Regions from separate parts of the Vreelandella hamiltonii genome, predicted to be linked through region 2. Evidence: predicted binding sites of a transcription regulator. Region 2 holds the regulator's gene; each other region holds the start of a gene.
The links. The regulator sigma-54, encoded in region 2, starts transcription at its own class of promoters, with help from an activator protein. The targets are predictions, from matches to a motif close to TGGCACNNNNNTTGCTNT.
Positions count from the first base shown of each region.

Region 1 (10,526 bases), on a different contig from region 2:
CACCCTGGTAGGTAGAGAGTTCGGCAGTGCCGTGTTCGAGCTGGTCCCGAGCCACGGCGGCAGGGGCGAACTCTTCCACGTAATGCTGCAATGCTTCGGTGTCATAGGCGGCGGGGCTGACGCCCATGTAGCCGGTTTCGATGGACCAGGCGGCGGCACGCTCGGGGGCGGTCATCCAGCGGATGAAGGTCATCGCTGCGCGCTGCTCCTCTTCACTGGCATCCTCGAAGATGTAGAAGTTGCCGCCACCGGTGGGGCTGCCGCGCTGGGTCTTCATGGGCAGCATGGCGACGCCAAACTCGAAATTGGCCTCGTTGCGTACCGCGGTCAGGTTACCCGTGGTGTGCCACATCATGGCGGTGGACTGCTCGAGGAAGTTCTGGCGCAGGGTACCCCACTCGATGGTGCCACTGGGCATGGCGTCATGCTCGGTGGCCAGCGACACCCAGTATTCGAGGGCTTCGATGGCGGCCGGGTCGTCAAAATAGACCTCGGTGCCATCGTCGTTCATCAGGCGATGGCCGTTCTGGAAGGCAAAGGCCTGGAACATCCAGTAGGGGTAGCCGGTGGATGGCACCATCACGCCCCACTGCTCACCGTTCGAGGCTTCGCGTACGGCGGCGGCCATCTCGGCCATCTCTTCCCAGTTTTCCGGCGGCGTTTCCGGGTCCAGGCCAGCGGCTGCAAAGGCGTCCTTGTTCCAGAACAGCACGATGGTGGAGCGCTGGAAGGGAATGCCGTAGGTCTTGCCATCCAACTGACCGTTTTCCATCAGGCCGGGGTAGAAGCCATCCAGCCACGCTTGCTCTTCCTCGGTGTCGATGAGGTCATCAAAGGCCACGATGGCGTTCTGCTCGATCAGCTCGTACAGGTCGATGGAGAACAGCACCGAGAGCTGAGGCGCATCCCCTGCTTCCATGGCGGACATGGCGCGCACGCGGGTGTCGTCGTAGTTGCCCGCGTAGATGGCTTCCACGTTGATATCTGGATATTCGCTTTCGAATTCAGCCACCAGGCCATCGATCACGTCGGTCAGTGCGCCCCCCACCGACACCGGGTAGTACATCGTCAAATCGATGGTATCCGCCTGAACCTGAGCGGCGCCCAGTACGCTGGCAAGCAGGGCGCCGGACATCAAGGGATGAGAAACTCGCATGGCTGACTCCTCAAAGAGTGGGTGATGTCGCAAGGGTTGTGGGGTGGTGAGCAAACTCAGTGCTGAAAAGAGCCCACCGTCGGCGGGCGCGGAATGGTGCGATACGGCGTGAGTTCCAGCGCCGACAGGTCGTCCCGGCGTGTGCCGGAGGGGTCGAACAGGTGGGCCTTGTCTGCCGACCAGAACAGTCGGCAGGGCTGGCCCGTCAGGCTGTGTTTGCCGCCTAGCCGCACACGCAGGGTGTGCTGCCCGACGCTCACATGGGCAATGGTGTCGGCGCCCAGATACTCTTCGCTTTCCACCTGGCCGGGCAGGCCAGCCGCCGAGGCCCCGCGCAGTTCGATATCCTCGGGGCGAATGCCCAACTGGCCGCCTGCCGCGGGCAATGGGGCAACGGGGGTGGTGGGTTCGCCTTCGATCACCGCTCCCTGTGCCCCGGCCACCAGCGGCAGCAGGTTCATGGCCGGGCTGCCGATGAAGCTGGCCGCGAAGGCGCTGGCGGGCTGGTTATAAAGCTCGTCGGGTGTGCCGTCCTGCACGATATGTCCTTGTTGCATCAAGATCACACGGTCTCCCATGCTCATGGCCTCTACCTGGTCGTGAGTGACGTAAACCACCGTCATATCGAGTCGTGATTGCAGGGCTTTGATCTCCCTGCGCATATCGCTGCGCAGCCGCGCATCCAGGTTGGACAGCGGCTCGTCCATCAAACAGATGGGGTGTTCGGAAATGATGGCGCGCGCCAACGCCACCCGCTGGCGCTGACCGCCGGAAAGCTGTGCCGGTTTGCGGTGCAGGTAATCCGTCAGGTCCACCAGCTCGGCCACCTGGGCCAGGCGCTGCTGCCGTTCTGCCTTCGCTACCTTGCGGCTGCGCAGGCCAAAGACGATGTTGTCGGCCACGCTCAAGTGCGGAAATAGCGCATAGGACTGAAACACCATGCTCAGACCACGGTCGCCGGGCGGCAGGTGGGTCACGTCCCGTTCGCCGATATGGATGCGACCGCTACTGGCGTCGTCCAGCCCCGCCAGCATGCGCAGGGTGGTGGATTTTCCACAGCCTGACGGCCCCAGCAGAATGACGAACTGCCCGGGCTGAATATCGAAGGAAATGTCGTTGACTGCCGTGGTCGCGCCCCAGTGCTTGGAGACGCCTGCCAGGCGAATGCGCGATTGGTTCATGGCTCTCATCCGTCATGCGTGGCGACGATCTAGAGTGAGAGCAAGGTGTTGCGTTTGTATGACGCCTGGATGTCAGGTTGATGTCGTGAGGCGGTCAGGGGGTGATCTTGATGCCGTAACGCTGCAGGCGGCGCACGACGCTGGATTGGCTGATGCCCAAACGCTTGGCGATGGCATACGTGCTGGGCAGGGTGCTGCACAGTTGGCCCAAGGTCTCGCGCTCGATGCGCGCCAGGTACTCCTTCAGGCTTTCGTCCTGTTGCAGGGACGCCGCTGGGGACGTCAGCCACGCAGTGGGCAGCGGTGTTTCGGGTGGCTCAGAGGCCGAAGGTGCCGCGGGCGCTTCGATCTGGTCGCCGGGGCTTGAAAGCCAGGCTCTTTCCAGCCAGTTTTCCAGCTCCCGCACGTTGCCGGGCCAGTCGCTGCCCATCAGCGTCGACCAGGCCGGGTTACTGATGATTTTTTGGCGGCCATAGCGGTGGTTCAGCCGAGTCAGGCAGGCTTCCACCAGCACGGGAATATCTTCGCGGCGCTCGCGCAGCGGGGGCAGCGTGATGGGGATGACGTTCAGACGATAGTAGAGGTCCAGCCTGAACAGGCCGGTTTCGACCCGTTTGGCCAAGTCCTGATTGGTCGCCACGACCAGCCGGAAGTTGACGCGACGAGCCCGCGTGTCGCCCAACCGGGTCAGGCTGCCATCCTGAATCACTTTCAGCAGTTTGGTCTGCATCAGCAGCGGCAGCTCGCCAATTTCATCCAGAAAGAGCGTGCCCCCTTCGGCCTGCTCCAGCAGTCCGGCCTTGCCTTGCCGCGCGGCACCGCTGAAGGCGCCGGGCTGGTAGCCGAACATTTCCGACTCGAACAGGTTTTCCGGGATCGCCGCGCAGTTGACCTCGATGAACGGGCCATGATGGCGCTCGCTCCAGCGGTGGAGCTGCTTGGCAAAGGCCGTCTTGCCCACGCCAGACTCCCCCAGCATCAGCACGTTGGCATCCGATGGTGCCACGCGCTTGAGCAACAGGGCGATTTCCCGCATCACATGGCTTCTGACCTGAAGGTGGTCCAGCGCAGCATCCAGCGCTTGCTCTTCGGCATCGGGGGCGGCCTGGCTGCGCTTCAAGTGTTCACTAAAACGTTTTTGCAGCAGAGCGTATTCGTCCTGCAGCAGCTGAAGGTCGGTCAAATCCCGTGAGCGGCTGACAATGCGCTCCAGCTTGCCGTTGACGAACACGGGGTAGGCTTCGGCAATGACGCGGCGGCCCGTGCCGGTGATTTGCATTAGCTGAGCGGGCTGGCGAGTGCGGATGACTTCCATGGTGATGGACGGTTTCAGAACACCGGCGGCCTGGAGCTGTTGAACGCTGCTGGAAAGCAGCTCCTCCCGTGATACGCCGTATACCGCCTCGGCGCCGGGGCTGATATCCATAATCTGACCGTCGCCGCTGACGATAAAGAAGTGGTCATTGGCGGTTTCCACGATGGTTTGCAGTACGCGCCTGTCGATTTCACTCATGCATCCCTCCTTATTTACTGCAGCCGCTTTTATATCGTTGGATGAACAGGGCAATGCAAATATGACTCATTGATTCATTTTTGCATCGTTTCATTAGCGTTGCGATTCATTTTTGCATCGATGGGGCGGTAAACCTCCCTATTTATCAGCGCAGGTGACTTGGCATGGTCTGTGCAGTGGTCTGTGTATTGATCTGTGCATCAACGATGCATGAGCGATATGAGCTGGATAAATCGCTGAAGCGCCAGGCCCGTCAGGCTGGCCACAATAAATCCAAGGAGAGAACGATGTCGGAATTCAATCAGCCGCTGGGCGGCAACACCATGCCGCGCTTTGCAGGCCCTGCCACCATGATGCGCCTGCCCACGCAACAGAGCGCAGCAGGGTTGGACGCGGCGTTCATCGGCATTCCCATGGATATCGGCACCTCAAATCGCCCGGGTACCCGCCTGGGGCCACGCCAGATTCGCGATGAGTCGCGCATGTTGCGCCCCTACAACATGGCCACGGGGGCGGCTCCCTTCGAGCGGCTTCAGGTCGCCGATATCGGTGACGTGCCCATCAACACCTTTCACCTGCCGAAAAGCGTCGACATCATCACCGCCTTCTACGACGACGTACTGAAGCACGACTGCATTCCTCTGACGCTGGGGGGCGAGCACACGCTGACGCTGCCGATTCTACGCGCCATGGCCAAAAAGCACGGTCCGGTGGGCTTGATTCATATCGATGCCCATGCGGATGTGAACGAGCACATGTTCGGTGAGCCCATTGCCCATGGCACGCCGTTCCGCCGCGCCCAGGAGGAAGGGCTGCTGGCTCATAACAAGGTCGTGCAAATCGGCCTGCGTGGAACCGGCTATGCCCCGGAAGATTTCGACTGGTGCCGCAAGCAGGGTTTCCGCGTAGTGCCCGCCGAAGAGTGCTGGTACCGCTCGCTGGCGCCACTGATGGCCGAAGTGCGTGAGCAAATGGGCGATACCCCGGTGTACATCAGTTTCGACATCGATGGTCTGGACCCTTCGGTCGCCCCCGGTACCGGCACGGTGGAAATGGGAGGGCTGACCTCTGCCCAAGGGCTGGAAATCGTGCGCGGTGCCGCTGGCTTGAACATCGTGGGCGGGGACCTGGTCGAGGTGTCGCCGCCGTACGACCCCAGCGGCAACACGGCGCTGATGGGCGCTACGCTGCTGTATGAAATGCTTTGCGTACTGCCCGCAGCGCAACGCCGCCCGTAAGCGCTGCCTGCAAAAGTGCCTTGCACCAAGCGCCGACCTGACAAGGCGCGGATGACAATACACAGGAAGGGGAGCGGTGCTCCCCTTCAGGACGCCGCCAGCCCACCTCCAATAATCACATCCAATAGGTGAACCGTATGTCATACTCTAAAGCGACGCCGGAAGCATCCGCTTCGTCCACGTCGATACCCCGCGCGCATCTGCTGAAGTTTCTGATTCCTTCGCTGATCGGCGTGCTGCTGTTTCTGATCCCTTTTCAGTTTGGTGAGACCGTCAATATCGGCATGGGGCTGATGGCCGATGGCCTGCAGACCCTGCTGGGTGGGGCGCTGCCTGCCATTGCGCTAGGCGTGCTGTGCGTTTCCGTGATGGTGACGCTGTACGTCAAGCTGGCAAAGCCCGCCTGGGCACGGCAAGGCCACTTCAAGGAGATGTTCGATGTGGGCCCCGTATGGATTGCCATGCGCGTTCTGGGGGCCGTCTTCGTCATCATGACCTTTTTTCAGGTCGGCCCTGAGTTCGTGACGGCGTCCTTTACCGGCGGCGTAATGCTGAACGATCTGGCACCGGTGCTGCTGACGTTCTTCTTTTTCGCTGCGCTGCTGCTGCCGTTTCTGGTCGAGTTTGGTTTCATGGAGTTCATTGGCACCATGGTGCGCAAGCCGTTTCGCGTCATCTTCAACCTGCCGGGTCGCAGTGCCATCGATGCTACCGCTTCCTGGATGGGTTCGGGCACGGTGGGCGTGCTGATCACCTCGCAGCAGTACGAACAGGGCTTTTACAACGGCCGTGAAGCCTCGGTCATTGCCACCAACTTTTCGGTAGCGTCGATTGCGTTCAGTCTGCTGGTGGTCAATTTCGTCAATCTCAATCACCTGTTCATACCCTTCTACTTTACCGTCGTCGTATCCGGGTTGATCGCGGCGGTGATCGTGTCGCGTATCCCGCCGCTGTCGCGTAAATCCGATGACTACCACGAACCGGTGGGCTGCCAGCTGAGCGAAGAGCGCACTGACAACGTGGGGTTGCTGCGTTACAGCCTGCTGCAGGCCACCCGTCGTGCGGCGGGCGCACCCGGGCCAAAAGCGCTGGCCCGGCTGGCGCTGCTCAACGTCATCGACATCTTCCTGACGCTGCTGCCGCTGGTATTCGCGATTGGCACCGTGGCGCTGATTCTGGCCGAGTTCACGCCGCTGTTTACCTGGCTCTCGTACCCCATGGTGCCGGTGCTGGAGCTGCTGCGCATTCCTGAAGCCCAGGCGGCTGCACCTGCCACGCTGGTAGGCTTCGCGGACATGTTCCTGCCTGCGGTGCTGGCTACCAACATCGAAAGCGAGCTGACCCGCTTCGTGATTGCCTGCCTTTCCATGACCCAGTTGGTCTATATGTCCGAGATCGGTGCGCTGCTGCTCAAGTCGAAGATTCCCATCAAGTTCTGGGAACTGGCCGTGGTGTTCCTGCTGCGTACGGCCATTACGCTGCCGATCATTGCCTTCATGGCCCACACGTTTTTCTTCTAAGGGGCGATGCATGAACGAGTCGAAGACGATGTCCTGCGCCGACCTGTTGATCCACCTGCTGCGCGATACCTACGGCGTGCGGGCGCTGTTTGGCATTCCCGGCGTGCATACCGTGGAGCTGTACCGTGGCCTGGAGGGCAGCGAGGTGGCGCACATCACCCCGCGCCATGAGCAAGGGGCGGGGTTCATGGCCGATGGTTATGCCCGCGCCAGTGGCCAGCCCGGTGTTTGCCTGATCATTACCGGGCCGGGGATGACCAATATGGCCACCGCCATGGGCCAAGCCCTGGCAGACTCCATCCCCATGTTGGTGATCTCCAGCGTCAATCGTCGCGATACGCTGGGCCTGGGCCAAGGGCGGCTGCACGAACTGCCCAGCCAACAGCAGATGATCAGCGGCGTGGCGCGGTTCAGCCACACCCTGCTGGATGCCAGCACGCTGCCGGAGGTACTTGCCCGCGCCTTTGCCGTGTTCAACGGTGCTCGCCCAGGCCCGGTGCACATCGAAATACCCATCGACCTGTTCAATGCACCCGTACCCGTGCCGACCAGTTGGCAAGCGCCAACGCTATACCGAGCGGCCCCCGACCCGGAAGGCGTGGCCGAAGCGGCTCGCCTGCTCCAGGCGGCGAAGCAGCCCCTGGTGCTGCTGGGGGGTGGCTGTGTGTCAGCGCCAGAAGCCGCGCGAGCGCTGGTTGGGCAACTGGATGCGCCCACGGTGACGACCATCAACGCCAAGGGGCTGCTGGGGCGTGATCACCCGCTGGACCTGGGGGCCAATGCCGCGCTGCCTGCCGTCAGGGAGCTGGCTGCCAGTGCCGATGTGATTCTGGCCATAGGCACCGAGCTGGGCGAAACCGACTATGACGTCGTTTTCGACGACGGTTTTCACCTCAACGGCACGCTGATTCGAATCGACCTGGACCCCGAGCAGCTGGTGCGCAATCAGCGCACCACGCTTGGTTTGGTGGGTGATGCCGGGCGCAGTTTGGAGCTTCTGCTTGAGCACTTTTCAGCGCCGCTGAAACGTCAGGGCGCCGAGCGAACGGCCGCTGCGCTAAACGCATTGGATTTGGCCAATGATCCTGCGTTTCGCGATTTCGTACCGCTTTATGCCGCGCTGGCCGACCACCTGCCTGAGGCCATCCTGGTCGGTGATTCCACCGCGCCGGTGTATGTCGGCAACCACCTCGTCAGCCAGCCCGCGCCCAGGCGCTACTTCAACGCCTCTACCGGCTACGGCACCTTGGGCTATGGGCTGCCTGCGGCACTAGGAGCACAGCTAGCCCGGCCTGATCTCCCCGTCGTTGCGCTGGTGGGAGACGGCGGGGTGATGTTTACGCTCTCGGAGCTTGCCACTGCGGTGGAAGCCCGCCTGCCAGTGGTCATCGTGCTATGGCACAACGCCGGTTATGAAGAGATTCGCCGCTACATGGATGCCAACGGCGTGGCCCGCCTGGGGGTCGATATTCAAGCGCCCAATTTTCTCACCTTGGCCGAAGGCTTCGGCTGCCCCGGCATGCTGGTAGAGAGCCCCGACGAGCTTTCCAGAGCGCTTGCTCAGCGCGTGCCCAGCGGCCCGCTACTGATTGAAATCGACGCCGCTGCCTGGCAGCGGGCGTGCTCACTTCCCGACTAGGACGTTCCCATGCAGACTCTCGACCAGCAGTTCATCAATAATCAATGGGTCGCCTCGGCGGGCACTCGCCTGCTCGATGTGATGAATCCTTACCGCGAAGAGCGGATTGCGCGAGTGACCGGTGGCGATGCGGCAGACGTCGATGCGGCGGTGGCCGCTGCCCGGCAGGCACAGCCCGAGTGGCAGGCATTGGGCGGGGCGGCACGGGCCGAGTATCTGACCAGATTGGCCGAGGCGCTACAGGCACGGCGTGAGGCCTTGATGCAGCTGTCGGCGACCAACAACGGCAAACCGCTGGCCGAGGCAGGGATCGATCTGGACGATGCGATTGCCTGTTACCGCTATTACGCCGCCCAAGCCAAAGCGCTGGATGCGCGCCAAGGAGAGCGCGTCAGTCTCGAAATGGAAGGCGTAGAAGCCCGCACCTACCATGACCCTGTCGGCGTCGTGGGGCTGATTGCGCCCTGGAACTTCCCGCTGGTGACCAGCGCCTGGAAGCTGGCGCCCGCGCTGGCCGCAGGCTGTACGGTGGTGTTCAAACCCTCGGAAGTCACCCCGCTGCCCGAGCGGGTGCTGGCGGAGATCGCGCTGGACATTGGCCTGCCCGCAGGCGTACTGAATCTGCTCAATGGCGACGGTGAAGGCATTGGCGCGCCGCTCACTCACCATGCAGGTGTGGATAAAATCTCCTTTACCGGCAGTAACCGCGTGGGCGAGGCCGTCATGCAGGCCGCCAGCGCGCGTACTGCGAGCGTATCGCTGGAGCTGGGCGGCAAATCCCCCATCCTGGTGATGGACGATGCCGACCTCGCCCAGGCCGCTGACTGGGTGATGGCGGGTATCTACTTCAACGCCGGGCAGATTTGCTCTGCCACCTCGCGACTGCTGGTGCACGAAGACGTTGCCAAGGCGCTCTACGCGGCGCTTGCCGAGCGTATGGACGCGCTGACGCTGGGAGACCCGCTCGCTGAAGGCACCGACCTGGGGCCGTTGACCAGCGCCAGGCAGCGCGATGCCGTACAGCGCTATCTCGATATTGCCGAGCAGGAAGGGCTGACGGTGGTGCGCGATGGGCGGCACCGCACGCTACCCACCCAAGGCTATTTTCTGGCACCTACGCTTTACCGCGATGTGCCGGTAGAGAGCCGTCTGTGGAAAGAAGAGATCTTCGGCCCCGTGCTTTGCGGTCGCAGCGTGGCAAGTGAGGCCGAAGCCATTCGGCTTGCCAATGACAGTGACTTTGGCCTCGCCGCCACGGTGATCAGCGGTGATCCAGAACGCGCCAAGCGGATTGGCCGCCAGTTGAAAGCGGGCAGTATCTGGTACAACAGCGAGCAGCTCGTGCTGCCCGAAACCGCCTGGGGCGGGTTCAAGCGCAGTGGCATCGGGCGCGAGCTGGGCCCTTGGGGGTTAAGCGCCTACCTGGAGGTGAAGCATGTGGTTGGCCCGGCGTAAGTCGCCGGGCCAACGCTTACGTCTGGTGGCGCAAAATGGTCGGCGCTGACCACTGCTGACACACGGGCATGACTTCCAGGCGGGTGATGTTGACGTGGGCAGGCAGGGACGCCACATGCAGCGCCTGCGCGGCTACGTCTTCTGGCTGGAGCGGCTGGGCGCCTTCGTAGTAGCGGTCTGCGACGCCCTGGTCGCCCTTCATGCGCACCAGGGTGAACTCGCTGGCCGTCATGCCGGGGGCCAGATCCGTGACGCGAATGCCCAGCGGGCCCACGTCACAGCGCAGGTTATAGCTGAACTGCTCCACGAAGGCCTTGGTGGCGCCGTAAACATGGCCGCCCGGGTAGGGCGTATTGGCGGCAATGGAGCCCAGGTTGATGATCGTGGCCCCTGGGGTGGAAGCGCTCAGCAGCGGCAGCAGGTGCTTGGTGACGTTGACCAGCCCCTTGATATTGGTGTCGATCATGCGATGCCAGTCTTCCAGCGATGCTTGCGGCGCCGGGTCCTTGCCCAGCGCCAGCCCGGCATTGTTGATCAGCGTGTGCACGCGCTGAAAACGCTCGGGCAAGGCCGCTACGACTTCGGCCACCGCCTCGGCGTCACTGACGTCCAACGCTGCCGTATGGGTAGGCACGCGCTGTTCGAAGGTGGCCTGCAGCTGCGCCAGGCGGTCCTGGCGCCGCCCGGTCAATACCAGTGCCCAGCCCGCGTCGGCAAAAAGATGCGCGCATGCCAGCCCGATGCCGGACGTCGCACCGGTGATGAACACGACCTGCTCGGTTTCGTGCATGGAGAATACTCCCACATTGAATTGTTATGGAACC
Region 1 is NZ_BMXO01000007.1:17,096-27,621, reverse strand. It holds gene IE061_RS08785 (ABC transporter substrate-binding protein) at 1-1,156, opposite strand, end outside; gene IE061_RS08780 (ABC transporter ATP-binding protein) at 1,213-2,337, opposite strand; gene IE061_RS08775 (sigma-54 interaction domain-containing protein) at 2,432-3,850, opposite strand; gene speB (agmatinase) at 4,138-5,088, shown strand; gene IE061_RS08765 (YjiH family protein) at 5,226-6,608, shown strand; gene IE061_RS08760 (5-guanidino-2-oxopentanoate decarboxylase) at 6,619-8,247, shown strand; gene IE061_RS08755 (aldehyde dehydrogenase family protein) at 8,257-9,702, shown strand; gene IE061_RS08750 (SDR family NAD(P)-dependent oxidoreductase) at 9,719-10,492, opposite strand.
Region 1: a site for sigma-54 is predicted at 4,011-4,028, ahead of speB (agmatinase). Genes of this name have one in related genera too.

Region 2 (10,526 bases):
AGAAGATCGTGGCACCCTTGAGGCGTCCATCTACGCGCGCACGAATATAGCCCGCTTCCACGTGGATTTCGGCACCCATGGCCTCCAGACCACGCAGATGCAGATCCACCGGGCGCGAACCAATGGCACACCCGCCAGGCAGCGAGACGTCGGCCTTGCCGAAGTGCGCCAACAACGGACCCAGCACCAGGATCGAGGCGCGCATTTTCTTGACCAGCTCGTAAGGCGCATGGCACTGGGTCACTTGAGAGCCATCCAACTGAATGCTCAGCTTCTCGCCCATGACGGGCTCGACGCCCATCCGGCCCAACAGCTCCAGCGTCGTGGTGATATCCTGCAAGTGCGGCAAATTACCGATCACGACGGGGCCATCGGCCAACAGGCTGGCACACAGAATGGGCAGCGCCGCGTTCTTGGCGCCACTGGCCCACACTTCTCCGTCAACGCAACCGTTGCCGGTAATAATCAGCTTATCCATGGGCAGGCCGTTACTCAGCGCTTTGCGATGCAGTTTGCCACTGCGTCGGGGTAAACGTTTTGATGCTGATAGCGTGGAGGGCACCGGACGCGATTTCATCACTCAGCGCGGCGTAGACCAGTTGCTGGCGCTTTACGGGTGAAAGACCTTCAAAGGCTTCGCCAACCGCAATAACCTGAAAATTGCAGCCTTCTCCCTGGATGTGAAACTCACACCCATCGATGCGGGATTCAAGCAGTGCTTTGACCTCGTTGGGTTGCATAAGCCAGGAAACTCCTTTGGGGTCATGAAAAGAATGTGCGGAAAGGCCACATGATAAAGAAAAGCATCACGCTTGGCGATGTTGGCAGCATGACGGATAGAAGAAAGCAGCCCGTAGGCTGCTTTATGGAGAAGGATTACTGTACGGGGCTGTGCTGAGCTATCAAGGGCTCCAGCTCTGCCAGCGTCGCCAGACGCTGGAGCGGCGGCGATAGCACGATCGCGCTCACCGGCAACTGCCTGACCTGGCTCGCTCTCAGCCACTCGAACATCACGCTCAAGGCAGCACTACTGGCTCCATCGACACCGCTGAAGTCGAACTGAACCGACGTGGCTCGGGTGGTTCGCAGCCAGCTTACTCCTGCCGCCGCCACATCGGCGGCGGCGTTCATGCTCAAGTCACCGGACACCACCAGCCCATCCGGTTGCTCGGCCAGTGAGACATTCGGGCGGTCGAGCAGCGTGCTCACGCATCGCCCCCTTGCTCCAGCTCTTCGACGCCGATATCCGGCGACCAGCCGCGAATGACCGCATCGTAATCGCGATTGTTTTCACGCATGGCCTGATCGAACTGATTGCGGAACGTGAGGCCCAGGTTGATACCATTGACGATCACGTTGACCACGCGCCATTCACCATTGGCCAGGCGCAGGCTGTAGCTGACCGGGTAGACCTGACCATTGTTGGCCACCACTTCCATATCGACGCTGGCCTGATCTTCGTGACGCTGGGCACGCTGTTGGCTCAACACACGCAGCTCGTCGTAGTCGAAGGTCACCAGACCACGCGTGTAGGTATCGATCAGCGTCTGACGGAAGACATCCGCAAAGCGGCTGCGCTGCTCTGGCGTGGCATTGCGGAAATAGCTGCCCATGACGCTGGCACCGATATAACGGAAATCGGCAATGTCATCCAGGCTATCGTTGACCAGCGCCTTCAGCTCATCGAGATTGTTGGCATAGTAGTCTTCACGCCCTTCGATTTGCGCCATGAACCCTTCGATGTTGTCGCGAATCATCTGTTCGGGCGACTGAGACTGCGCCTTGGCCAAGGCAGGCAAAGCCATCAATAGCAGGGCCAGGGCAAACCAGCGGGAAAAAGTTGCTGCCATCTTTTGCATCGTTACACCTCTGTAATCACGCACCATCACCATGGATGCTTAGTTGCTGACCATATTGGACACAAACTGCTGAATAAGTTCTTCCAGCACCAGGGCCGATTGCGTGTCGCGAATCGTGTCACCGTCTTCCAGCACCTCAGGGGCACCGCCCACACTCAAACCAATATACTGCTCACCCAGCAGCCCAGCCGTCAGAATGGCCGCCGTGGTATCCTGCGAAAGCTGGCCTTCCAGGTCACTGTTCAGGCTCAGCACCACGCGTGCGTCGTACCACTCCCGGTCCAGCTCGATGGCCTCGACACGTCCAACGGTCACGCCCGCCATGGTGACACGGGCACGCGGCTTGAGGCCGCCGATATTGGAGAAGTTGGCTTCCAGGCGGAACGTGTCAGACGCGCCCGAAAGCGTCAAACCGCTGACTCTCAGCCCCAGAAAGACCAGGCCGATGATCCCCGCCAACATGAACAGACCAACGCCAAACTCCATGGTTTTACTGCGCTTCATGACACCACCCCAGCTATTGAAGGCCGCCGAACATGACGGCGGTTAAAACGAAATCCAGCCCCAACACCGCCAGCGATGAGTACACCACCGTACGGGTGGTCGCCCGAGAAATGCCTTCGGACGTGGGAATCAGATCATACCCTTGGAAAACGGCGATCCAGGTCACCACCAGGGCAAACACCAGACTCTTGATCATGCCGTTACCGACATCATTGATGAACGAGACGCTGGACTGCATGTTGCTCCAGTAAGAGCCTTCGAAAACGCCCAGCCACTCGACGCCGACCAGATAGCCGCCCCAGATACCGACCACACTGAACCCCACCGTGAGGATCGGCAGCGCCACGAATCCGGCCCAAAGCCTCGGGGCCACTACGCGACGCAGCGGGTCAACGCCAATCATTTCCATGCTGGTCAACTGTTCAGTGGCCTTCATCAAACCAATTTCGGCAGTCAACGCCGAACCGGCCCGCCCTGCAAAAAGCAGCGCTGCCACCACCGGGGCCAGCTCTCGCAGCAAGGACAGCGCCACCATCTGCCCCAATGCCTGCTCGGCACCAAAGTCCACCAGAATGGTGTAGCCCTGAAGCGCCAGCACCATGCCGATGAACAGTCCAGACACCAGCACGATAGCCAGAGAAAGCACGCCGACAAAATGCATTTGACGAAGCCACAGAGCCCACCCTTCACGGGAAGGCACCCCGACCGCCGACTGCGCGAGAAACACTGCCGCGCGCCCCAGCGCTTCCACCATCTCGCATCCCTTGCGCCCCAATCGCGTGATAGGCGCTACCCACTGTAAGAGTCTTGACTGCATTTACCCTGCCCCGCTTGCTGGATCGTGACCGAGAATGTCTCGGTAAAGGGTGTTGCCAGGATAGTGAAACGGCACAGGGCCGTCCGGCTCACCATGCATGAACTGACTGACTCTGGGGTCCTCATTGACATCCAGTGACGCCGGCGTGCCATGCGCCACCACCTGGCCATCGGCGATCAGGTAGAGATAGTCGGCAATGCTCAAGGTCTCCTTGATGTCATGGGAAACCACTACAGAGGTCAGCGACATGGCCTGGTTCAAGCGCTTGATAAGCTGCACCAGTACGCCCATGGAAATAGGGTCCTGGCCCACAAAGGGCTCATCATAGAGAATCAGCTCCGGGTCCAGCGCCACGGCCCGTGCCAGCGCCACCCGGCGGGCCATGCCCCCTGAAAGCTCGGCGGGCGACAGATGACGCGCGCCGCGCAGGCCCACGGCCTGCAGCTTCATCAACACCAGATCTCGAATCATGGTATCGGGCAGGTCGGTATGCACGCGTAGTGGAAAAGCCACGTTCTCGAAGACATCCAGATCGGAAAACAGCGCGCCACTCTGAAACAGCATGCCCATTCGCTTGCGCAGCGCAAACAGCGCTTTGCGAGACAGCCGATGCACATCCTGCCCATCAATCAGCACGCGCCCCCGGTCAGGCACCAGTTGCCCGCCGATCAATTTCAACAGGGTGGTCTTGCCGGTTCCGCTGGGCCCCATGATGGCAGTGACTTTGCCACGCGGAATGCTCATGCTCACGCCACGAAAGATATCGTGGTCGCCGCGGGAAAAGTACACATCCTCCACCTGGATAAAGGGCATATCCGTCATGGGCATCACACCCCTCGTTCGCTCGCTGACGCGGGCATGTCAAGCCCGGATCGGCGGTTTAAAAAAACAGTGTTTTCGAAATATTATCGAACATCGTATCCTAACGCTACCCACAGGAACAGCCACGCGCACCTGGCCTGCTGCCCAGCGCCTGCCCGCAGTTTGGCTAAAAGCCGCCGCAAGGTGTTATTCTTGAAGGCTATCAACCGTGATGACGAGAACGAGACCGATCATGCCCCAATCTCCCACCCCACCCAGCTTACTGCGTGAAAGCGCGCTGCGGACACTGCAGATAGAGCAAGCGGCCATTGGTGGTTTGCAAGCCAAGCTGGACGAGAGCTTCGACCGCGCCTGCCAGCTTATCCTGGCTTGCAAGGGTCGCGTGGTGGTGACCGGCATGGGCAAATCCGGCCATATCGCCGGCAAGCTGGCAGCCACCCTGGCCAGTACCGGCACGCCCGCGTTCTTCGTTCACCCCGGCGAAGCCAGCCACGGCGACCTCGGCATGATTACCCGGGGCGATGTGGTGCTGGCCCTGTCGAACTCGGGTGAAACCGGCGAAGTCACCGCCCTGCTGCCGCTGCTCAAGCGCCTGGGAACCCCCTTGATCAGCATGACGGGGCGCCCGGACTCCACCCTGGCACGCCATGCCGAGGCCCACCTGGACAGCGGCGTCGAGCGAGAAGCCTGCCCTCTGGATCTGGCCCCCACCAGCTCGACGACGGCAGCGCTTGCGCTGGGTGACGCGCTGGCGGTCGCACTGCTGGAAGCACGTGGCTTCACAGCCGAAGACTTCGCCCTGTCACACCCCGGCGGCAGCCTGGGCAAACGCCTGCTGCTAAGGGTACGCGACCTGATGCACGACGGCGCGCGGCTGCCTCGGGTGGCGCTGGGCAGCCCGCTGCGCGATGCCCTGCTGGAAATTACCCGCCAGGGGCTCGGCTTTACCTGTGTCATCGACAATGAGGGTCGGCTTGCCGGGGTCTATACCGACGGCGACCTGCGCCGCACGCTGGACCAGTTTCACGACCTGCGCAACGTCAAGGTAGACGACGTCATGACGCGGCCCGGCAAACGCATCGGCCCCGACGTCCTGGCGGCCGAAGCCGTGCGTATAATGGAAGATAGTCGTATCACGGCGCTGGCCGTGGTCGATGAACAGCAGCGCCCGATTGGCGCGCTACATATGCATGACCTGCTGGCAAGCGGCGTTATCTAACCCATGATCCCATGATGAATGATACGGAGGCTCTATGGCCCTACCTGACGCGCTTTTAGATCGTATACGCCGTGTAAAACTGCTGGCCCTGGACGTGGACGGCGTGCTGACCGATGGTCGCCTTTACTTCCAGGCCGACGGCGTCGAAATCAAGGCCTTTCATACCCAGGATGGCCACGGCTTGAAGCTGCTCAAGCGCGCCGGCATCCATGTCGCGCTGATTACCGGCCGTGACTCGCCCATGGTGAGCCAGCGCGCCGCAGCGCTGGGCATCAGCCATGTTCATCAAGGCTGTGAAGATAAGCTCGCCACCCTGCGTGGGCTCTGCCAGCGGCTCGGCATCACCCTGGAGCAGGTCGCCTTCTGCGGCGATGACCTCCCGGACCTGGCGCCGATCAAACGCTCGGGCGTCGGCATCACCGTCCCCAACGCACCGGACTACATGCATACCCACGCCGATTGGATTACCGACCGTCTGGGCGGGCATGGCGCCGTTCGCGAAATTTGCGACACGCTGCTGACCAACCAGGGGCACTGGGACGCCGTGCTCGACACTTACCTACACGGCTCCACCTGAATGGGCATCAGGGTGAAAAAGCGCGTCTGGCTGACGGGGCTGGTCATCACCCTGGGGGGACTGCTGGTTTGGCTGGACCCCCGCGCGCCCCAGCAGCGCGAGGTAGATCCTGAGGCTCAGGCTCAGGAGCCCGGACACGTGCTGGAGAGTGCCGAGATCACTCTGTTTGGTGAAGATGGCACTCTGCAACAGTCGCTGGTCGCGCCGCGACTGGTACATACCCCGCAAGCGGCGATGACCAACGTCACGTCACCGCGCGCCACGCTGTTCGATAGTGAACAGCGTGAGTGGTTGGCGGTTGCCGATACCGGCACCCTGAACACGGACACCCAGGCGCTGACGCTGGCCGGATCGGCACGGCTATTGGCACCAGACGAAGGCTGGCAGCTGGATACCGACCTGCTGCATTATGATGGCCTGGCACGTCATGCCTGGAGCGACACCCCCGTAGTGCTGCAGCAGCCACCCCAGCGTATCGAGGCATCCCGTATGGATGTCTGGCTGGACGATAGTCGTGTCAGCTTGATCAATAACGTGCGCGGCGTGCACCCGCCCGCCCCCCACCCTTCTCAGGAGTCGCCATGAACGCCCTGCTTCGTACGGCACTGCTCGCCCTTGCCGTCCCCATGGTGGTAGGCGTACTGCCTGCTACTGCTCAACAACAGGCCCCTATCGAAGTAGAGGCCGACCGCCTGGACCTGGACCAGCGCGCGGGCACGGCGGTTTACTCTGGCAATGTCGATATTCGTCAGGGTGAAATGCAGCTGCGCGGAGAGCGTGTCGAAATTCACCGCAACCAGGCCGGCGAACTCTCCCGGGCCGTCGCCACGGGCGAGCGTGCCTACCTGCGCAATCAACTGGAAGACCAGACGACGCCCATGGAAGGCTGGGCGCGACGCATCGTCTACCATGTGTCCGAGCGGCGTGTAGAGCTGATCGACCAGGCCGAACTGACCCAGCAAGGGGACCGCTTCCAGGGGGGACGGCTCGAATACTTCATCGACCGCGGGGTGGTCCAAGCACGCTCCGATGTCAGCGGCAGCGCACCGCAACGCATCCGCATGACCTTACAGCCCGAGCAATAGAGAGAGCCCCTCGTGACAGCCATCAGCCCCGACACTGCAGCGGTCAAGACGCTCCATGCACAGCATCTGGCCAAGAGTTACAAGCGCCGCCGCGTGGTCAAGGATATCAACCTGGAAATTGCCCAAGGCAGTGTCGTTGGCCTGCTCGGCCCCAACGGCGCAGGCAAGACCACCTCGTTCTACATGATCGTCGGCCTGGTGAAATCCGATGCTGGCAAGGTGGGCATCGACGATCTCGACCTGACCCGGGCGCCGATGCATGAACGCGCGCTGGCGGGTATCGGCTACCTGCCCCAGGAAGCATCGATCTTTCGCAAGCTGTCGGTGGCCGACAACATCATGGCCATTCTGGAAACGCGCCGGGAGCTGGACCGCAGTAGCCGAGAAGCGAAGCTCGAATCCCTGCTGGAAGACTTCCACATCACCCACATTCGCGACAACCTGGGCATGAGCCTGTCGGGCGGCGAGCGGCGACGAGTGGAAATTGCCCGCTCGCTGGCCACCGAGCCCGCTTTCATTCTACTGGACGAACCTTTTGCTGGCGTCGACCCCATTTCCGTGGGCGATATCAAGTCGATCATACGCGCGCTCAAGAAGCGCCATATTGGCGTGCTGATTACCGACCACAACGTGCGTGAAACCCTGGATATCTGCGATATTGCCTATATTGTTGGCGACGGACACATCATAGCCAGTGGAAACCCCCAGGAAATTCTCAATAACCAGAAGGTGCGCGACGTCTACCTGGGCGCCGACTTCCGCCTTTAAATAATGGCCCACGAAGGCATTTTATTTAGTGGCATGCTTATTGCACTTGCACCAAACGGAGAGTCGCTCTAGGGTGGAGCTTTCTGATTAACGAGTGGTTCTCAGATGGTCATGAAAGCTTCTCTTCAACTGCGTATCGGCACACAGCTGACCATGACACCTCAGCTGCAGCAGGCCATTGCGCTGCTTCAGCTATCGACGCTGGACCTTCGTCAAGAAATTCAGCAGGCGCTGGATGGCAACCCCATGCTCGAACAGGAGGATGAGTTTGGCGAACAGGCGGTCAGCGAGCCTCAGGAAGCCGAGTGGGCAGACAGCATTCCCAACGAGCTCTCCGTGGACAGCGACTGGTCCGACACCTACCAGGACATGGGCAGCGCGGGCGGCAGTAGCGAAGGCCCGGACTTCGAGCGCCAGGCGGCCGGTCAGAGCCTTCATGGGCACTTGCTCTGGCAACTGGCCATGACCGACTTCTCTGCGCGTGAGCATGCCATTGCCGAGAGCCTCATCGATGCGCTGGATGCCAACGGCTATCTGACCCAGCCGCTCAACGACATCCGCGAGGGGCTCAAGGCGCAGGGCCACGATGGCCTGAGCCAACGCGAGGTCGAAAACACCTTGCTGCGCCTGCAGCAGTTCGAGCCTACTGGCGTGTTCGCCCGTGACCTGCGCGAGTGCCTGATGCTGCAGCTGGCCGCGCTACCCGAAGACACTCCGCTGTTGATGCCCGCCAAGCGCCTGGTACGCCAGTTTCTCGAAGCGCTGGGCAAGGACGACATGCGCCTGCTGAAACGACGCCTGAGCCTCGATGACGAGCAGTTGGACGATGTCATCCGTTTAATCCGCAGCCTTGACCCTCGCCCCGGAAGCGCCTACGGCGTCACCGACGACAGCTATGTGACGCCGGACCTGGTGGTACGTCACAATCACGAGGGCTGGCATCTGGAGCTCAACCCGGAAGCGCTGCCTCGGCTACGTATCCAACCCGACTACGCCAGCCTGATCAAGCGCGCCGACAAGAGCCAGGACAACCAGTTTTTGAAAGAGCACCTCCAGGAGGCTCGCTGGCTGATCAAGAGCCTGTCGAGCCGCAACGACACGCTGCTGCGCGTGGGGCGCGAGATCATTGCCCGCCAGATAGGCTTCCTCGAGCAGGGTGAAGAGGCCATGAAACCGCTGATTCTGGCCGATATCGCCGAAGCGGTAGAGATGCATGAATCGACTATCTCCCGAGTCACCACCCAGAAATACATTCATACCCCGCGCGGGGTCTTCGAGCTCAAGTACTTCTTCTCCAGCCAGGTCAGCGGCCAGGAGGGCGGCGACAGCCACTCCAGCACGGCCATTCGAGCGCGTATCAAGAAACTGATTCAGGACGAGCCGCCAGGCAAGCCACTCTCCGACAGTCGCCTGGTCACCCTGCTGGAAGAGGGTGGCATTACCGTGGCACGCCGCACCGTCGCCAAGTACCGAGAGTCGATGGGTATACCTTCGTCGAGCGAGCGACGCCGTTTGCGCTAGTTAAACGCTCTTGCCCAACAAACTCGCGGCGAGGGCTTTGCAATGGCCCAAAAAGGGTTACAATCGAAGTACAGTCCGATGGATAAGGAGCACGTCAATGCAAGTAAACATCACTGGTCATCACGTTGAACTGACTGACGCCTTGCGTGACTACGTAAACGAAAAGCTGGAACGCGTTGAGCGTCACTACGACAACATCACGACCGTCCAGGTCACCTTATCTGTCGAAAAGGAGCGCCAGCAAGCGGCTTGCACGCTGCATGCCGCAGGAGCAGACCTGCATGCGGAAGCGCAGGATAATGACATGTACGCGGCCATTGACGCCCTGGCGGACAAAATCGACCGTCAGCTGGTAAAACACAAGGAAAAAGCACAAGCCCGCGCCCAAGGCGCTGGCGTGCGTTAAACCGATGACGTTGGAAACCATACTCCCCCCGGAGCGCGTGCTGTACGACGTGCCCGGGGGCAGCAAAAAAAGGGTGCTGGAGTTTTTCAGCACCTTTATCGCTCAGAACACGCCCAGCCTGGACAGTCAGGAAGTCTTTAGCCGCCTGATTGGCCGTGAACGGCTGGGCAGCACTGGTATCGGCAATGGCGTAGCCATCCCCCATGCACGCAGCCCTCACTGCAGCACGCCCATTGCTGGCTTTCTCAAGCTGGCCGAGCCCGTCGACTTCGACGCCATCGATGGTGACCCGGTCGATCTGGTCTTCGTGCTGTTGGTTCCCGAAGAAGCCGATGACACGCACCTGGCCCTGCTGGGTCAGGTGGCTACGATCATGAACGACGCTGCCACGCGCCAACAGCTGCGCAATGTCAGTAGCCAGCGCGCATTGCTCGAGCTGCTGACCGACAAGATTCGCGAGCAGGCTGCCTAGCGCAGCCATTGCCAGGCAGCAAGGCACACGGCAAGCCCTCTATCCCTTTGATACCCAAGAGAGATGCGCTATGCAGCTGGTGATCATTAGCGGCCGCTCAGGGTCCGGCAAGTCCATCGCCCTACAGGCGTTGGAGGATCTTGGCTATTACGCCATCGACAACCTGCCCGCCATGCTGCTGGGCTCGCTGGTCGATGAATTGCGCGAGCAAGGGGGGCGAACTCACCTGGCGGTCAGCATCGATGCGCGCAACCTGCCCACGGCGCTGGAGCAGTTGCCTGCGCTACTGGGAGAGCTACGTCAACGCCAAATCCGTTTTCAGGTCATCTACCTGACCACGGACGCGCGCATTCTGCTGGAGCGCTACTCGGCCACCCGGCGGCGCCACCCGCTGACCCGGGATAGTGACATGACCCTGGAAGAAGCCATCGACAAGGAAGAGCAGACGCTGCTCGACATTCGCGATCTGGCCGACC
Region 2 is NZ_BMXO01000003.1:176,697-187,222, reverse strand. It holds gene murA (UDP-N-acetylglucosamine 1-carboxyvinyltransferase) at 1-478, opposite strand, end outside; gene IE061_RS05395 (BolA family protein) at 489-740, opposite strand; gene IE061_RS05390 (STAS domain-containing protein) at 877-1,209, opposite strand; gene IE061_RS05385 (MlaC/ttg2D family ABC transporter substrate-binding protein) at 1,206-1,859, opposite strand; gene mlaD (outer membrane lipid asymmetry maintenance protein MlaD) at 1,899-2,363, opposite strand; gene mlaE (lipid asymmetry maintenance ABC transporter permease subunit MlaE) at 2,377-3,180, opposite strand; gene IE061_RS05370 (ABC transporter ATP-binding protein) at 3,181-4,002, opposite strand; gene IE061_RS05365 (KpsF/GutQ family sugar-phosphate isomerase) at 4,235-5,221, shown strand; gene IE061_RS05360 (KdsC family phosphatase) at 5,256-5,798, shown strand; gene lptC (LPS export ABC transporter periplasmic protein LptC) at 5,799-6,383, shown strand; gene lptA (lipopolysaccharide transport periplasmic protein LptA) at 6,380-6,883, shown strand; gene lptB (LPS export ABC transporter ATP-binding protein) at 6,905-7,651, shown strand; gene IE061_RS05340 (RNA polymerase factor sigma-54) at 7,757-9,172, shown strand; gene hpf (ribosome hibernation-promoting factor, HPF/YfiA family) at 9,270-9,578, shown strand; gene ptsN (PTS IIA-like nitrogen regulatory protein PtsN) at 9,583-10,050, shown strand; gene rapZ (RNase adapter RapZ) at 10,121-10,526, shown strand, end outside.

Region 3 (10,526 bases), on a different contig from region 2:
GGCAAAAATGCCAGCACCTCTCAAAGCACAGCAGCTGATGTGAAAGGCGGCAATAATTTACAGGAAAAAAGCACTGTTACTCTAAGCGGTCAGGCTATTTTGGCTTCTCGATTATTCTCATCAGGCAACGGAGACCTGCCAGTGCTGCCGAGCATTCGCACGAATGGCGAACATAATGGCATGCTTTCCCAGTATTTTTTAACAGAAAGTGATCGATCACTTGTTTCAAAAATGTATGAACAAGCAAATGAAGAAGGTACAGACCTTCGATATGTAGATCAGTTTGCTAAGGATTTAGGCCTTTATCGTAAATATGACGACGGCTCAATGAGATATAGTTTTAATGGAAACTCATACGATTCACAAGGTCGAAAGCAAACCGTGAGTTTTACTGAAGTGGATACTGCTACTGCAGAAAGAATCCTTTCCGGAGAAACGCTAAGTACAACAAATATTGATCAAGGGTTTATAAGGTGGAGGTTGGATCCTGGTCAAGGTTTCAATCTAAGTAGCGATCTCGATTTTATCGAGCATATGATAAATAAATTTTCATCCACAGCTAATGAGGAAGAAAATTTTGGTGCCAAATTCGGATCCTATTCACCGAAAGAAAACAACTATATTATACATACTGCTAATGAAGTCTCGCTGCGTAGGTTTGCAACTCCCGAACTACAAGCCGACGAAGACCTTGCCAAGGTGGTATTTGAAAAAATAAATACTTCTAGAAATGACCTCAATGCAAGGTTGTTAGAAGGGCTTTTTAATAAAAATGAGATTGGGAAGAAAGAGCAAAGCTTCACAATGCGTCTGTTCGACTTTCTGAAGAGTTCTATAAAAACCACTGAGTAGAAATTTTTAATAATTTTCTATCATGGTTTGATATGCTTGGCGATTTACATTGAAAGAAAAAATATTTAATTCGACAATGCCATAAATTGTAGAGCTGAGACAAATAAATATTTGGATTTGGTGGCAATAAAATTTTTATGGGGAAATCGAAGCCCGCGTTGATCAAGGCGCTGCGCACCCGCTCGCGGCTCTCCTTTACGGCGGTTTCCGGCAGGCCCACCAGTGTCAGGCCCGGCAAGCCATTTGCCAGATGTACTTCGACATGCACCGGCGGTGCTTCCAACCCCACGCCTGCCCGCGTGGCCACAATCGCTAATGTCATGGCGCTCCCTCGCAACGTCTCTCAATCGGCTCACTCAGTTTAATGAGCCTGCTCGTTGGCTAAGCCTACTTTATTTCAAGCGTTGAGCGCTACTGAGCGGCCAGCGAGTAAAGCGTTAATGTGCCCCCTGGGCGTTCAATGCGCTGGTCAGTTCGCGGGCAAAGCGCTGGGCGGAGGGCAGGGCGCCAAAGCTCCAGACTGGCGGCAGGCGCAGCAGATGGCCATGTTGAACGCTCGGCAATTGCTGCCACAGGCCGCTCTTTTCCAACTGCGTTTCCACCCCTGCGGGGAGCGGGTCAACGATGACCAGGGTGGCGTCGGGGTAGCGTGCCAGCGCCTCGATACCGACCAAGGCGAAGCCCCAGGCGTTGGTGGGCTCATCCCAGGCGTTGGGCAGCGCCAGCTGTTCCAATACGGCGTTGTAGAGGCTGTTCTCGCCAAATACCCGCACATGCCTGGCATCCATGAACTGCACCATCAGCAATGGAGATGCGTTGCCGGGCGGGTAGCGCAGCTCGCGCATCAGCTGCTGGGTGTTCTCGATCAGCGCGTCGGCTTCTGCGTTGCGTTCGGTCAACTCGCCCAACTGGCGGGTGAGTGTCTGCATTTCCTGCCACGTATCGGTGCCTGGCGAGTAAAGGGCGAAAGTGCCCACCGGCGCGATGCGCTCCAACCGAGGAATCAGCCCGGTAAACATGGGCGAGAGCAGGGTTTGCTCAGGGGGCGATTGGGCCAGCAGCTCGAAGTTGGGCTGGGTGCGTAGGCCAAGGTCGCTGACGTGCTCCGGGATACGCGGCTCGCCTACCCAATCGTGATATCCCGGCTGTTGCGCGATACCGCTGACCGGAGCGCCAATCGCCAGCAGCGTTTCGGCGATGGTCCAGTCGATGGTGGCCCACTGGGCGTGGCTGGCAGTGCTGAACAGCAAGGCTGCCGCGAGCAAGCAGCTGCGGGCCAGGGTCGGGAGTCGGGGGATGCAGCGCATGAAGTGGGCACCTGACAATAAGCGCTTTATTTAAACGATTCTTTTTATCAATTGCAAATGGAAACAGCGGAGGTCGCACAAGTCGTCAGCGCGAGACGCCCCAGGGGCGTAACTGCTCCAACATGGTGCATGAGGTGGCTTTCGCCATGCCTTCGCGGGTTTGATGCGTCACAAAGTGAGCCGTAAGGGGTCAGGCGGATAAGCGCGCTGGGTGCCTATCCAAGGCCACCCAGCGTTGCCTCAGCTTGGGTTGCCGGGGGTGGGCTTGCCTTGCTCGGCAGGCTCAACGGGGGGCTGGCGGTACTTCGGCTTCCATGGGGGCGGACTGCGCGGCGCTGGCCGCTTCCACCGTGGCTTTCAGGCTGGCCACCTGACGCTCCAGCGCTTCGACACGCGCGCGCGTGCGCTGAAGCACATCCATCAAGATATCAAAGTCTTCTCGTGATACCAGCTCCAGGCGGTCGAAGGCGCCTCGTACCACTTGCTGCACGCCTTTCTGAATGTCTTCCGGGGCCTGGGAAGCATTCTGTAAACGGTCGCCTATCTGCTGGGCTAAACGGCTGATGCGATCCTGGGGCGTCATGGCTCTCTCCTTAAACGGTGGCGCATAAATGTGGATAGCTTACCTGTAAGGATACGCAACCCTTTGCCAAACCGCATTCCCCGCGTGCGTTTTCTCCTGCAATGTGCGTATGCATCAAAAAAGAGCGCGCCGCTTTTGTTGGTGATCGTTTTTAGTGCATGGGCGGGTGTGAATGGATGCGTAGTCGCCTTGCCAGTGGCTGTAAAGCGCACTTTTTAAACCTTAAGGGTATGAATTTCAATGAGAAAAAATCCAGTGGCACGGTATGAGCATTAGCAGGGCAAGCACTAAATTCGGGCGGCCACGCCGCTCTCCACCGAGTGGGACTGAACCAGCAGGGGAGATCCGGGATGAAACTCATCACCGCTATCATCAAGCCTTTCAAGCTTGACGACGTTCGTGAAGCACTCGCCGACAACGGCGTGCAGGGGATTACGGTTACTGAGGTCAAGGGATTTGGTCGCCAGAAAGGCCACACCGAGCTGTATCGCGGTGCCGAGTACGTAGTGGACTTTCTGCCCAAGGTGAAAGTGGAAGTGGCCGTGGACGATGCGCGTCTGGAGAGCGTGCTGGATGCCATCTGCAGCGCTGCCAACAGCGGCAAGATCGGTGACGGCAAGGTATTCGTGACGCCGCTGGAAGATGTCATTCGTATTCGTACCGGAGAGCGCGGCGCCGACGCGGTATAGGCCAGCCTACACATCGACGACCCACCCATAACTTCTCTTGGATCACGGGGAACACCTGATGAACGAGCTTACAGAATTGAGCTACGCGCTCGATACGTTTTACTTCCTGATTTGCGGCGTACTGGTCATGTGGATGGCCGCTGGCTTCTCGATGCTCGAGGCCGGTATGGTGCGTTCCAAGAACACCGCTGAAATTCTGACCAAGAACATTGCGCTGTTTGCCATTGCCTGCACCATGTACCTGCTGGTGGGCTACTACATCATGTACTCCAGCGGCGAAGGCGGCTTCCTGCCCAGCCTTGGCTTCCTGATCGGTGCCGAGAACAGCGTCGATGCGGTGCTGGCCGGTGGTGAGGATGCCCCTTACTACGCCATGCGTTCGGACTTCTTCTTCCAGGTCGTATTCGTCGCAACGGCAATGTCGATCGTGTCGGGTGCCGTGGCCGAGCGTATGAAGCTGTGGGCCTTCCTGGCCTTCGCGGTGGTCATGACCGCCTTCATCTACCCGGTGTCTGGCTACTGGACCTGGGGCGGTGGCTGGCTGGATGGCGTTGGCTACTCTGACTATGCGGGCTCGGGTATCGTCCACATGGCCGGTGCCGCTGCAGCGTTGGCAGGTGTGCTGGTCCTGGGCCCCCGTAAGGGCAAGTATGGCAAAGACGGTTCTATCCACGCGATTCCGGGCGCCAACATGCCGCTGGCCACGCTGGGTACCTTCATCCTGTGGATGGGCTGGTTCGGTTTCAACGGTGGTTCCGAACTGAAACTGTCGGATGCCGTGTCGGCCAACAACGTTGCTCAAGTGTTCGTGAATACCAATGCGGCGGCGGCGGGTGGCGTGATTGCAGCCCTGGTGCTGGCCAAACTGTGGTTCCGCAAGGCGGACCTGACCATGGCGCTGAACGGTGCGCTGGCAGGCCTGGTCGCCATTACCGCCGACCCGCTGTCGCCTTCTGCGCTGGGTGCCGCCTTGATTGGTGCCATCGGTGGCCTGATCGTGGTCGCTGCCATCGTCACGCTGGACAAGCTGAAGCTGGATGACCCTGTGGGGGCTATCTCGGTTCACGGTGTCGTGGGTATCTGGGGTGTGCTGGCCGTGCCGCTGAACAATGGCGATGCGTCCTTCGGTGCACAGCTGATCGGTATCGTGGGCATCTTCGGCTGGGTATTCCTGGCGAGCCTGGTGGTGTGGCTGGTGCTGAAAGCGGTCATGGGTATCCGTGTCAGCGAAGAAGAAGAGTACGAAGGCGTCGATATCACAGAGTGTGGCCTGGAAGCCTACCCCGAGTTTGGCGTCAAGAAATAAACACTGTGCCATAGCAAGTGACACTGCTACTCAAGGCCTCCCCGATGGGAGGCCTTTTGCCGTATGTAGCGGCGCATATACGTGCCAGGCACAAGGGCTTTTTATTCTCGGGGCTGGCGGGTGTATGCTAAGTGCAACGGGCGTGAGGAGGGTCAACGTCGCGCCGCCTTGTATCCGGTCAAGACAACCGTTGCATAACCAGAGGATGTGGTCATGAAATTAATCTCAGCCATTATCAAGCCGTTCAAGCTTGATGACGTACGCGAGTCGCTTTCCGATATCGGCGTGCAGGGTATTACGGTGACGGAAGTGAAAGGCTTTGGTCGCCAGAAAGGCCACACAGAGCTGTATCGTGGGGCGGAATACGTGGTGGATTTTCTGCCCAAGGTGAAGCTGGAAGTGGCCGTGGACGATGATATGGCCGAACAGGTCATCGATGCGATCACCCAAGTGGCCAATACGGGCAAGATCGGCGATGGCAAGATCTTCGTGATGCCCTTGGAGCAGGTGATTCGTATCCGTACTGGTGAAACCGGCAAAGACGCGGTTTAATTTTGTGAATGGTGAAGTGTAAGGCGTAAGTCGCACAAAGCCCCTGTGGATAACATCCACAGGGGCTTTGCGCATAAGATGAGGGGTGACAAAGGTTACGCTCTATTCTTCACCCTTCCCCGTTAGACTTACTTCTCTACGAAGGCGCGTTCGATGACGTAGTCGCCTGGTTCGCCCATGCGCGGGGAGATGTTCAGGCCCAGCTCATCCAGCAACGCGCTGGTGTCGTCCAGCATGGCAGGACTACCGCAGATCATGGCGCGGTCCTGACGCGGGTCGATGGGCGGTAGGCCGGTGTCGGCAAACAGCTTGCCGCTGCGAATGTGGTCGGTCAGGCGGCCCATGGTGTGGAACTCTTCACGGGTGACCGTGGGGTAGTACACCAGCTTCTCGGCAACGTCTTCGCCCAGATACTCGTGGGCGGGCAGCTCCTTGGTGATGAAGTCGGCGTAGGCCAGCTCGGAGACTTCACGCACGCCGTGAATGAGCACGACCTTCTCGAAACGCTCGTAGACTTCCGGGTCCTGGATCAGGCTCATGAACGGCGCCAGGCCCGTGCCGGTGGAGAGCATGTACAGGTTACGTCCGGGCAGCAGGTCGTCGCATACCAGCGTGCCGGTCGGCTTGCGGCTGACCATAATCTGGTCGCCCACCTTCAGGTGCTGCAAACGTGAGGTCAGCGGGCCATCGGGCACCTTGATACTGAAGAACTCGAGATGATCTTCGTAGTTCGGGCTGGCGATGGAGTAGGCGCGCATCAGAGGTTTGCCCGCCACTTCCAGGCCGATCATCACGAATTGGCCGTTCTTGAAGCGCAGGCTGCGCTCACGTGTCGTGCGGAAGCTGAACAGCGTGTCGTTCCAGTGGTGAACGCTTAGCACTTCTTCCAGGGCAAACTTGCTCATGCTGACTCCTTTGTGGCTGCGTGTGTGGCTGCGTGGCCTAAGCCTTGCTCGCCATATTCTAAAAAAGAATAAAAAATAGCTTTATAGGATGCGCTCATTCTAGATAAAGGGTGGTATATCTGTTAAGCAAATTATCTTGATAACGTATATCTTTAAAATCGATATAGCTTTCGTTGAGCAGCACTTTTTCTGGAGGAGCCTGGTCATGCATTACACGTTGCGTCAGCTGGAAGTCTTCGTCGCCGTTGCCCAGCACGAAAGCGTTTCCCAGGCGGCGAGGGCGCTGGCCATGTCCCAGTCGGCGACCAGTACGGCGCTGGCCGAGTTGGAACGCCAGTTCGACTGCCAGCTATTGGATCGCATTGGCAAACGGCTGAAACTCAACGCGCTGGGGTTCCAGCTGCTCCCCAAGGCGGTGGCGCTGCTGGACCGAGCCGAAGAAGTGGAGGAGCTGCTGCGTGGCCAGCAGGGAGTGGGCGCTCTGGACGTGGGTGCCACCCTGACCATCGGCAACTATCTGGCCACCCTGTTGATCAGTGATTTCATGCAGCGTTACCCCGGTAGCCGCGTGCGGCTGGCGGTGCGCAATACGCGTCATATCATCGAGGGAGTGCGACAGCATTCGCTGGACCTCGGGCTGATCGAAGGGCAGTGCGATGACGACATGATTATCAGCCAGCCCTGGGTAGAAGACGAGCTGTGCGTGTTCTGCTCGCCGCGCCACCCGCTGGCGGGGCGGGAGCATCTGGAGCTGGATCAGCTGCTGCGGGAGGATTGGATCATGCGTGAGGAGGGCTCAGGCACGCGCATGACGCTGGAGCATGCCGCCCGCCATCGGCGCAGCCGCTTCAATACGCTGCTGGAACTGGAGCACACCGAAGGGATCAAGCGGGCGGTGGAATCAGGCCTGGGGATCGGCTGCGTCTCTCGGCTGGCGCTACGAGACGCTTTCCGACGGGGTAGCCTGGTGCCGCTACCCACGCCGGAGCTGGACCTGAAGCGTCAGTTCACCTTCATCTGGCATCGCCACAAGTATCTGACCACCGGCGTGCGCGAGTTTTTGCGCCTCTGCCGCGAAATGACCGCCGGTGCCAAGCGCAGTGACGATATTCCGCTGCCGCCCATTCCTTGAATGTTCTCATGGGTGTCAGTAATCGCGCAGCGTGGGTGACCCCAAGGCAAGCGCGCTGGCTCCGGATAGCTTGAAGCTGCTGATGGTGCCGGTCAGGTGGTTTGCCTGCTCCTTGAGGTGCTCGGCGGCGGTGGTGGACTCTTCCACCATGGCAGCGTTTTCCTGGGTCATCCGGTCCAGCTCGGCCACGGCGATGTTGACCTGCTTGATGCCATCACTCTGTTCGCTGGTGGCGGCGTTGATCTCTTCGAGTACGTCGGTGACACGGGTGATGTGCTCGACGATATCGTGCATGGTGCTGCCAGCCTCGCGCACCAGCGAGGTGCCGTTATTGACCCGGGACTGGGAGTCTTCGACCAGCTTCTGGATGTCGCTGGCAGCGTCGCTGCTGCGGCCAGCCAGTTTACGCACTTCGTCGGCTACCACGGCAAAGCCACGGCCATGCTCGCCAGCCCTAGCGGCTTCTACCGAGGCGTTGAGCGCCAGCAGGTTGGTCTGGAAGGCAATGCTGTTCATCAAGGTGACGATCTCACCAATCTTGTTGGAGGCCTGGGAGATGTCTTCCATGGTCGTCACCACGTTCGAGACTACCTGACCGCCGTTTTTCGCTACTTCAGAAGCGGCATGAGAGAGCTGGTTGGCCTCCTGGGCCGACGCGGCGGTGTGGGCGACGGTGCTGGTGATCTGCTCCACCGACGCAGACGTCTGCTGCAGGCTGGACGCGGCATTGTCGGTGCGGCGCGACAGATCCTGCCCGCCCATGGCAATCTCGTTGGCGGCGTGGTGCACGGCTTCGCTGCTGGTACGCACTTCGATCAGAACTTCTTCCATTTTGCCCACGAAGCGATTGAAGGCGCGGGCGATCTGAGTGACCTCGTCGTTACCCTCTTCTGGTAAGCGCTGTGTCAGGTCGCCTTCGCCGGAGGCAATGTTATCCATGGCGTTACGCACACCCAGCAGGCGACGCAGCAGCAGCGAGAGCAGCAGGCCGAACACCACGGCGGTGATGGCGGCGACGATCAATAGGGTAACAATAGATGTGGTGGCAATGGCGCGTAGTCCTGCGGTGGCCTCCGCTTCATCCAGTGCTACCACAAGCTGCCAGTCGCTATTGCCGCCTACTGGGCGGCTCAGCAGTAATTTACTGCTTCCTTCTAACTGCATCTGCTGTGGCTGCTTGGTATTAGCAAGTTGCTCGATATAGGCGGCATTTAATTCATCGCTTAAAACAGTGGTGGGTTCTAGCGCTAGCTCGCTGTTGGGATGGGCGATTAGCGATCCATCGCCGGTAGTCAGAAAGCCAAAACTTGAAGGAGTAGGCGAGATGTCTTGCACGATCGCGACCATATCGCGAATATTGACGTCAGCACCTACTACTGCCTGAAGTTGGTTATTTTGGTAAAACGGGCGGGCAAAGGTCACGACTAAGTCGCCGCTTTGGGCATCGACATACGGCGCGGTGACAATAGTATCCTGCGCGGCAGCGGCGGCTTGGTACCAAGGTCGCTCTCGTGGGTCAAAATCGGCGGGTGGCTCCCAGCCGTTGAAAAAAATGGTCTCTCCGCTATCAGCCAAGCTCAGGTAGGTTGCCATAAAATCGCCAGAGGTGGTCAACTGACGCAAGGCAATACGTGGGTCATTGCTGGAGATAGCTTCCTCCATACCGTTCAGCATGGTGCTACGGGATGCCATCCACTCATGTAGGGCGCTACTGTTACCACGTACTACAGCGTCTAGGTTGCGGGCTACCTGTTGGGTATTGTGCTGCTGGACTGTGTAGTAGCTGGCAACGCCGTTGACGATCAAGGCAAGGGTGATGGCAGTGAGTGCGGCTAGCAGTATGCGGACTCGCAAAGATGAAAACATGGTCGCTCTCAACGTCGTTTGGAATCAGTACGCGGGTGCCACGTACACTAAAGTTCGACGTTAGCTATCGGCGAGAGCCACCATGCCTTTAATAAAAGAGTGAGAAAGTGTTGATTTGATTAGCGCAGATCGCTCACGGCGCTTTGAATATCTGCCATCGACGCCTTGCTAAGATCTTTTGAGAGCGTGTGCGTCACAAGCTTTTGGGTAGGGTGATCAAGCTTTTCTCGCAGTAGCCCTAAAAACTTGGGCGGCGCGACCATAATCAGTTTTTCCATGCTGTTACTCACGCGGGCGCTATACAGGCGTTGGGCGACCTCTTTAGCAAACAGCTCGTTCTCATGCTGAGAGGCAGCCCCCTCTTCGCCAGATGAGCGCGACGACGTTGACGTTGATTCATGGACATCAGCCCCGCGGCGGTCAGTGATCAAGTCACCTTCATGCAGCCTGCCGGCTGCGTGTACCAAGCTCTCTTGCTCGGCGAGATTGAGCGCGTCACGGGTAAAAATACGTGCGCGGGCGGCGTCAGCTACCACGATATAGGTGGTCATCGTCGTACGTCCTCCATGTCGTTGATTACCCTTTAACCATGGCAATCGTTCGGTGTTTGGTCAAACACGGTTTTTGAGAGATGACAATGGACTTACTGCGTACAAATTATCATTGGCGAAATCGCTATTTACTCATGCGCCATGGACATAGCCAGGCTAACGCGCAGCGGAAAATTATCAGCTCCCCCGAGCGGGGGCTTACGAATTATGGGCTCTCTGAACAGGGTGAACAGCAGTTGGTGGATGTGCTGGCGCAGTGGCGTTGGCCGGCGCCCACCCAGGTGGTGCATTCGGACTTTTTACGCACGACCCAAACCGCTACTCGGGTAGCCAGCGCTTTTCGACTGGGCATGGCCATCGACGAGCGCTTGCGAGAACGCCATTTTGGCGAGCTGGAAGGCCAGGCAGATAGCCATTACCCCGAGGTGTGGGCGCAGGATGCCCAGAGTGCCGCGCATCGGCAGTGGCAGGTAGAGCCGCTCACCAGCGTGGCAGCGCGCATGTGCGCGACGCTGGAAGCACTGGAGCAGCGCTGGCAAGGGGAAACGGTGTTGGTGGTGAGCCATGGCGACCCGCTGCAGATCCTGCTCACGGCGCTGGCAGGCAAGCCATTGACCCAGCACCGTGAGCAGCTCGCGCTGGCCCCGGCCAGCATCACGCTGGTAGGCGGTTAAGCGCCTTCCCTGGGGGGAATCCAAGCAATCATGTCGACTTCCACGTCGGCACCGCCTGCCAGGCCAGTGACGCCGATGCAGGTACGAGTGGGGAGCGGTTTCTCGAAGT
Region 3 is NZ_BMXO01000005.1:116,582-127,107, reverse strand. It holds gene IE061_RS07380 (hypothetical protein) at 1-852, shown strand, start outside; partial or broken gene IE061_RS07375 (magnesium chelatase domain-containing protein) at 992-1,174, opposite strand; gene IE061_RS07370 (ABC transporter substrate-binding protein) at 1,290-2,159, opposite strand; gene IE061_RS07365 (accessory factor UbiK family protein) at 2,443-2,742, opposite strand; gene IE061_RS07360 (P-II family nitrogen regulator) at 3,093-3,431, shown strand; gene IE061_RS07355 (ammonium transporter) at 3,490-4,737, shown strand; gene glnK (P-II family nitrogen regulator) at 4,951-5,289, shown strand; gene IE061_RS07345 (ferredoxin--NADP reductase) at 5,418-6,194, opposite strand; gene IE061_RS07340 (LysR family transcriptional regulator) at 6,400-7,326, shown strand; gene IE061_RS07335 (methyl-accepting chemotaxis protein) at 7,342-9,192, opposite strand; gene IE061_RS07330 (host attachment protein) at 9,312-9,743, opposite strand; gene IE061_RS07325 (histidine phosphatase family protein) at 9,878-10,417, shown strand; gene IE061_RS07320 (RidA family protein) at 10,414-10,526, opposite strand, start outside.
Region 3: a site for sigma-54 is predicted at 2,999-3,016, ahead of IE061_RS07360 (P-II family nitrogen regulator). Genes of this name have one in related genera too.